One region of the Streptomyces sp. NPDC048370 genome, then DNA from elsewhere that is predicted to be linked to it. Evidence: riboswitches for the same ligand, from Rfam matches in the RefSeq annotation. Region 1 holds a riboswitch; the other holds the start of a gene.
The links. A riboswitch is a leader RNA that binds a small molecule or an ion and turns the genes downstream of it on or off. The one in region 1 is predicted to bind S-adenosylmethionine.
Positions count from the first base shown of each region.

Region 2: it holds a riboswitch for S-adenosylmethionine, as region 1 does, so the genes downstream of both, ACGFYP_RS24445 (aminotransferase class V-fold PLP-dependent enzyme) here and thrC (threonine synthase) in region 1, are expected to answer to the same signal.

Region 1 is NZ_JBICYI010000006.1:150,201-153,601, forward strand. It holds gene ACGFYP_RS15735 (hypothetical protein) at 1-661, opposite strand, end outside; gene ACGFYP_RS15740 (glucosyl-3-phosphoglycerate synthase) at 717-1,658, opposite strand; SAM riboswitch class I at 1,779-1,931, shown strand; gene thrC (threonine synthase) at 1,925-3,238, shown strand; gene ACGFYP_RS15750 (MoaD/ThiS family protein) at 3,267-3,401, shown strand, end outside.
Region 2 is NZ_JBICYI010000012.1:27,838-31,238, reverse strand. It holds gene ACGFYP_RS24450 (Lrp/AsnC family transcriptional regulator) at 1-224, shown strand, start outside; gene ACGFYP_RS24445 (aminotransferase class V-fold PLP-dependent enzyme) at 273-1,685, opposite strand; SAM riboswitch class IV at 1,877-1,993, opposite strand; gene trpD (anthranilate phosphoribosyltransferase) at 2,072-3,136, opposite strand; gene ACGFYP_RS24435 (cytochrome bc complex cytochrome b subunit) at 3,278-3,401, opposite strand, start outside.

The sequences.
Region 1 (3,401 bases):
CCTTTCCGTCCGGCGCCCAGATGTCGCCGACCGCGACCTGCGCGTCCGTGCCGGTCACGCCCGCGAAGGCGGCCGTGACGTCAGACTCGCCCGTGTAGTAGTGCGGGCCGCTGGTGTCCGGCGGGTCGGTCACCATGCTGTCGATCGAGACCGCCGTCTCGGCCCCCGCCCCCACCCTGATGCGCGGCGCGGTCGTGGCGTGGTCCCCCGGCGAGGTCACGACGTCGGCGCCGGAGATGTCGCAGCGCTTCAGCTGCGCCCCGCTCGGCCCCTTGTACGTGCCGTCGTTGCCGCCCCAGAAGAGCCGGGCGTACGCGACCCGCGCGCCGGCCGGGATCGCGACGTGGCCGGTGCTGGAGCCGTAACCGGCGGTCATGGAGGCGGAGTTGATCCGCCGCATGACGAAGGTGTTGTTGTTGTCGTTGCCCTGTCCTGCGGCCGCGGTGGCACAGCGGGCGGCCAGGTCGGCGGGGGCGGTGGGGCAGCCCATGACCGTGTTGCCGATGGTCGTGAAGTCGCCGTAGAGCGACTCGTCGTAGCGCTTGCCGAAGGGCTCCACCACGTCCGCCGCGGCCGGGCCGGCCGCGGCGAGCAGGAGCGAGAGCGAGAGCGAGCCGAGCGAGCCGGCGGCGAGAGCGAGCGCCGCCAGCGACATGGTCATCCGATTTTTGAACCGCATGAAACGGAAATTTAGGCAAAAACACAATCATTCGGCGTTACGCCACGCGGCGGTGTGCGTACTCCGCGATCTCGACCATCGGCGGCCGTTCCTCCGTGTCCACCGCGTACGTCCGAGGCGTGAAGCCCGCCTCGCCACGCTCGAACTGCGTGAGCCGGGGCCGCACCAGATGGCCCCGGGAGAGCCGCAGCTGCGCCGTCCGGTAGATCGCCGCCGCCATCCGGCCCAGCGCCCGCCCGTCCTGGTGGCGGTGCTTGCGGACCCCGACGTCCACCTGCGCGAGGGCGTCGAGGCCGACCGTGTGCAGCGCGTCCACGAGCAGGCCCAGCTCCACTCCGTAACCGACGGGGAACGGCAGCCGTTCGAGCAGCGAGCGGCGCGCCGCGTACTCGCCGCCCAGCGGCTGGACGAATCCGGCCAGCTGCGGCCAGTGCAGATTGAGCAGCGGCCGCGCCACCAGCTCCGTAACCCGACCGCCCTGACCAGGGGTGTCGCCGAGCGGGCGGTCGTACATCGCCTTCACGAAGTCCACGTCGGGGTCGGTGAGCAGCGGGCCGACGATCCCCGTGACGAAGTCCGCGGAGAAGTCCCGCAGGTCCGCGTCGACGAAGCACACGATGTCACCCTCGGTCACCATCAGCGACCGCCACAGCACCTCGCCCTTGCCGGGCACGGCCGGTATCCGGGGCAGGATCGCGTCCCGCGCCACCACCCGCGCCCCGGCCGCCGCCGCCACCTCCGCCGTACGGTCGGTGGAGCCGGAGTCGATCACCACCAGCTCGTCGACGAGCGGGACCTCGGCCGTCATCAGCTCCCGGCGGATCACGGTGACGATGTCCCCGACCGTCGCCTCCTCGTCGAGCGCGGGCAGCACGACGCTGACCGTCGTCCCGTGCTTCGCCGCCAGGACGCGGTCGAGCGAACGGTCCGCCACGGACCAGGACCGCCGGCCCAGCCAGCGCTCCACTTCCTCCAGCACGTGATCTCCATCTCGCGGTTCGGACGACCATCTCAACCGTCCAGGCCTTCGGTTACAGTCTTGAACAACGCGGATGCCCGATGCATGTCGGGGTGCCACCCGCGTCCTACAACCGAATACCGCTCATCCAGAGGGGCAGAGGGAAACGGCCCGTTGAAGCCCCGGCAACCCTCCAGTCGGTCTCGTCCGCGACATGTCGCGCCAGCGAGGCTCCCGGCTAGGGAAGGTGCCAAATCCGTCTCATGGCGACGTTCGTCATGGGAAAGATGAGGAGAAAGGGCCTCGCCTCCATGGCTGTACAGACTGTTTCCACCACCGCATCGACCGTTGACCTCGGTCCGGCTTCCGGACTTTCCTGTCGTGAATGCGGAGAGAAGTTCCCTCTCGGTCCCATCTTCGCGTGCGAGCTGTGTTTCGGCCCTCTCGAAGTCGCGTACGACCTTCCCGTCGGTGACCCCGAGGCGCTGCGCAAGCAGATCGAGGCCGGCCCCGCCAACATCTGGCGCTACGCCCCGCTGCTGCCCGTCCCGGCCGACGTCGCCGAGAAGCCGAACCTGAACCCGGGCTGGACCAAGCTCGTCCAGGCCGACAACCTCGCCCGCGAGCTCGGCGTCGAGCCCGGCAAGCTCTTCGTCAAGGACGACTCCGGCAACCCGACGCACTCCTTCAAGGACCGCGTCGTCGCCCAGGCCCTCGAGGCCGCCCGCGCCTTCGGCTTCACCACCCTCTCCTGCTCCTCCACCGGCAACCTGGCCGGCGCCGTCGGCGCCGCGGCCGCCCGCGCCGGCTTCCGCTCCTGCGTGTTCATCCCGCACGACCTGGAGCAGGGCAAGGTCGTCATGGCCGCCGTCTACGGCGGCGAGCTGGTCGGCATCGAGGGCAACTACGACGACGTCAACCGCTTCTGCTCCGAGCTCATCGGCGACCCGCTGGGCGAGGGCTGGGGCTTCGTCAACGTCAACCTGCGCCCGTACTACGGCGAGGGTTCCAAGACGCTCGCGTACGAGATCTGCGAGCAGCTGGGCTGGGTCCTGCCCGACCAGCTGGTGATCCCGATCGCCTCCGGCTCGCAGCTCACCAAGATCGACAAGGGTCTGCAGGAGCTCATCAAGCTGGGCCTGGTCGAGGACAAGCCGTACAAGATCTTCGGCGCCCAGGCCGAGGGCTGCTCGCCGGTGTCGGTGGCCTTCAAGGCCGGTCACGACGTCGTACGGCCCCAGAAGCCGAACACCATCGCCAAGTCGCTCGCCATCGGCAACCCGGCCGACGGCCCGTACGTCCTCGACATCGCGCGCCGCACGGGCGGCGCGGTGGAGGACGTGAACGACGAGCAGGTCGTCGAGGCGATCAAGGTCCTGGCCAGGACCGAGGGCATCTTCGCCGAGACGGCGGGCGGGGTGACGGTCGGCGTCACGAAGAAGCTGATCGAGGCCGGCCTCATCGACCCGAGCCTGACCACCGTCGTGCTCAACACGGGCGACGGGCTCAAGACCCTGGACGCCGTCGCCGACACCTCTCAGGCGACCGCCACCATCAAGCCGAGCCTGGACGCGTTCCGCGACGCCGGCCTGGCCCACTGACCACCCTCGTCACGGAAGGCAGCACCACATGAGCGTCAAGGTCCGTATCCCCACCATCCTCCGTACCTACACGGGCGGCCAGGCCGAGGTTCCGGCGGAGGGCGCGACCCTGTCCGAGGTCATCTCCGACCTGGAGAAGAACCACGCGGGCATCGCCGCCCGC
Region 2 (3,401 bases), on a different contig from region 1:
AGTCGATCGCCGCGCTCGACAGCGTCAGCGAGGTCTTCTCGGTGACCGGTACGTACGACCTGATCGCCATGGTCCGCGTGCCCCGGCACGACGACCTGGCGGACGTCATCCCCGGCCGGATCAGCAAGATCCCGGGCGTCGAGGCGACGGACACGCACGTGGCGTTCCGTACGTACTCCCAGCACGACCTGGAAGCGGCCTTCGCCATCGGCCTGGAGTCCTGACGAAGGGGGCCCCGACAGGAGGCCCCCTTCACCCGTACGAGTGGGTGCTCAGCCGCGGTCCGGGACGCAACGGCCGTCCTCGGTGCGGTACTTCCACTGCGCGCCGTCCCGGACGAGCTCCTTCACGGCCCGTACGAAACGCTCCACGTGCTCGTCCGGCGTACCGGCGCCGAAGCTGACCCGGATGGCGTTGAGCGACTTCTCGCCGGGCGCGGCCTCGGGCGCGCCGCACTCGCCCTGGGTCTGCGGGTCGCTGCCGAGCAGGGTGCGGACCAGCGGGTGGGCGCAGAAGAGGCCGTCGCGGACGCCGATGCCGTACTCGGCGGAGAGCGCGGCGGCGAAGTGCGAGCTGTTCCAGCCCTCGACGACGAAGGAGATGACGCCGACCCGGGGAGCGTCGTCGCCGAAGAGCGAGAGCACCTTGACCTCGGGCACCTCGGCGAGGCCCTCGCGGACGGTGGCGACGAGGTGCTGCTCGCGGGCGACGAGCTGGTCGAAACCGGCCTCGGTGAGCGCCTTGCAGGCGGAGGCGATGGAGTAGACGCCGATGACGTTCGGCGAGCCGGCCTCGTGGCGGGCGGCGGTGGTGTGCCACTCGACGTCCACGCCGCCGTCGGCGCGGCGGGCGACCTTCTTCGACGCACCGCCACCGGCGAGGTACGGCTCGGCGTCCTGGAGCCAGTCGGCACGGCCCGCGAGGACACCCGAACCGAACGGGGCGTACAGCTTGTGACCGGAGAACGCGACCCAGTCCACGTCCAACTCCCGTACGGAGACGGGGTGGTGGGGTGCGAGCTGGGCGGCGTCGAGGACGATCCGGGCGCCGTGGGCGTGCGCGGCGGCGGCCAGCTCCTTGACCGGCCACAGCTCACCGGTGACGTTCGACGCGCCGGTCACGCAGACGAGGGCGGGGCCGTAGGGATCGCGGTCGGCGAGGGCGCGCTCCAGGGTCTCGACGGCCTGGGCGGGCGTGCGGGGCGCGTTGAGGTAGGTGACCCGGGCGTCCTTCCACGGCAGGAGCGAGGCGTGGTGCTCGGTCTCGAAGACGAAGACCTCGCAGCCGGCGGGGATCACGGCGGCGAGCAGGTTGAGCGAGTCGGTGGTGGAGCGGGTGAAGACGACCTGGTCGCCGGGGCGGCAGTCGAGGAACTCGGCGACGGTGACGCGGCTGTTCTCGAACAGGTCGGTGGAGAGCTGCGAGAGGTACCCGGCGCCGCGGTGGACGCTGCCGTAGTACGGGGCGTACGCGGCGACGTCGTCCCACACCCGCTGCAGGGCCGGCGCGCTGGCGGCGTAGTCGAGCGCGGCGTAGGTGACCTCGCCCCCGGTCACGAGCGGCACGGTGACGTCCCGCCCGAGGACCGGGAGCGGGGCGGCGCAGCAGGGGTCGCCGGCCTCGGAGTCGGCGGTGGCGGTGGCGGTGGCGGTGACAGTGGCGGCGGCGTTCGGGTACGCGGACATGGCGGTATCTCCCGGCAGGAATGGGCAGCGAAGGGCCCGCAGGGCAGCGCGAAGTGGGGTGCCTCGTACGGGTGTTGCCTCGACACACGGTGGTCGTGCGGAGGGTGGGGAAACGGGGCCGAAGGGCCCTATCGCATTCGCTTGCTCACGAGACTGCTCCCTTGAGGACCAGGACCCCAGGGTGTCGCAGGGGTCCGCGCTTGCCGTAGACCTTGCTGCCTACGGCCTGGTCTTCACCCGGGGCACCCCGCCACGGACGGAGGGTTGCCGGACAGCCAGCCGGGGCCTAATGGCTGTCACTCATGACCTGGCACAGAACGTATGCCACGTGATCGCCGCCGCGCAACCCCGTCCCGGATTCCGGAACGGGGTCGCGCCGCGAGCTGCTACCTGTTGCTTGCCGCGACCCAGCGCTCCAGGGCCTGCCTGGCGGCCCCCGAGTCGATCGACTCGGCCGCCTTCGCGATGCCCTCGCGCAGCTGCTCCACCAGGGTGCCCTCCCCCGGGTGCAGCGCCACGAGCGCCGCCGCCGAGTTCAGCAGGACCGCGTCCCGTACGGGACCGGTCTCGCCCGCGAGCAGCCGGCGCGCCACGTCCGCGTTGTACGAGGCGTCGGCGCCGCGCAGCGCCTCCACGGGGACGAGCTCGATGCCGACGTCCCGCGGGTCGAAGGCCTCCTCGCGCACCTTCCCGTCCCGTACCACCCAGACCCGCGAGGTGGCCGTGGTCGTCAGCTCGTCCAGGCCGTCGTCGCCGCGGAAGACCAGCGCGGAGGAGCCGCGCTCGGCGAGCACGCCGGCCATGATCGGGGCCATCCGGGCGTCGGCGACACCGGTCGCCTGGGCCTTGACCCGGGCCGGGTTGGTGAGCGGACCGAGGAAGTTGAAGGTGGTCCTGATGCCGAGCTCCTTGCGGGCCGCGGCCACGTGGCGCAGCGCCGGGTGGAACTTCACCGCGAAGCAGAAGGTGATCCCGGCCTCCTCCGCGACCTCGACGACGCGCTGCGGGGTCAGCTGCAGATTGACGCCGAGCTTCTCCAGGACGTCGGAGGCGCCGCTCGCGCTGGACGCGGCACGGTTGCCGTGCTTGACGACCTTGGCGCCCGTGCCGGCCACGACGATCGCCGACATCGTGGAGATGTTGACGGTCTTGGCGCCGTCACCACCGGTGCCGACGATGTCCACGGACGGTCCGGGGACTTCGATCACGTTGGCGTGCTCGTACATCGTCCGGACAAGGCCGGAGATCTCCTCGACGGTCTCGCCCTTGGCGCGCAGCGCGACCGCGAAGCCGGCGATCTGGGCGTCGGTGGCCTCGCCGCGCAGGATGCGGTCCATCGCCCAGGCGGTGTCCTCGGCGCTCTGGTCACGGCCGGTGAGCAGCCCGTCCAGGACGGTGGGCCAGGAGCGGCCCGCCGACGTAGGTCCTCCAGCGGGGGTCGCAGCGCTCATGGCAGCTCCTGGTCATCACGTAACGGATACAGCACCCACCCTATCGATCCACGGGGACGGCAAAGAGCCCCGTCCATCGAATGGACGGGGCTCCCGCTGTGGCGACCTTGCGACGACCGTCAGGTCGTGTGGATCAGGTGATCAGTGGTGGCCGTGGCCGCTGGTGATCTCCTTGTACTCCTCGGCGGTCGGCTTGGCGATCTGGTGGTCCTCGCCGTAGTAGCCCTTGCTGAGCTTGACGCGGAGCTTCTCCATGCGACCGACC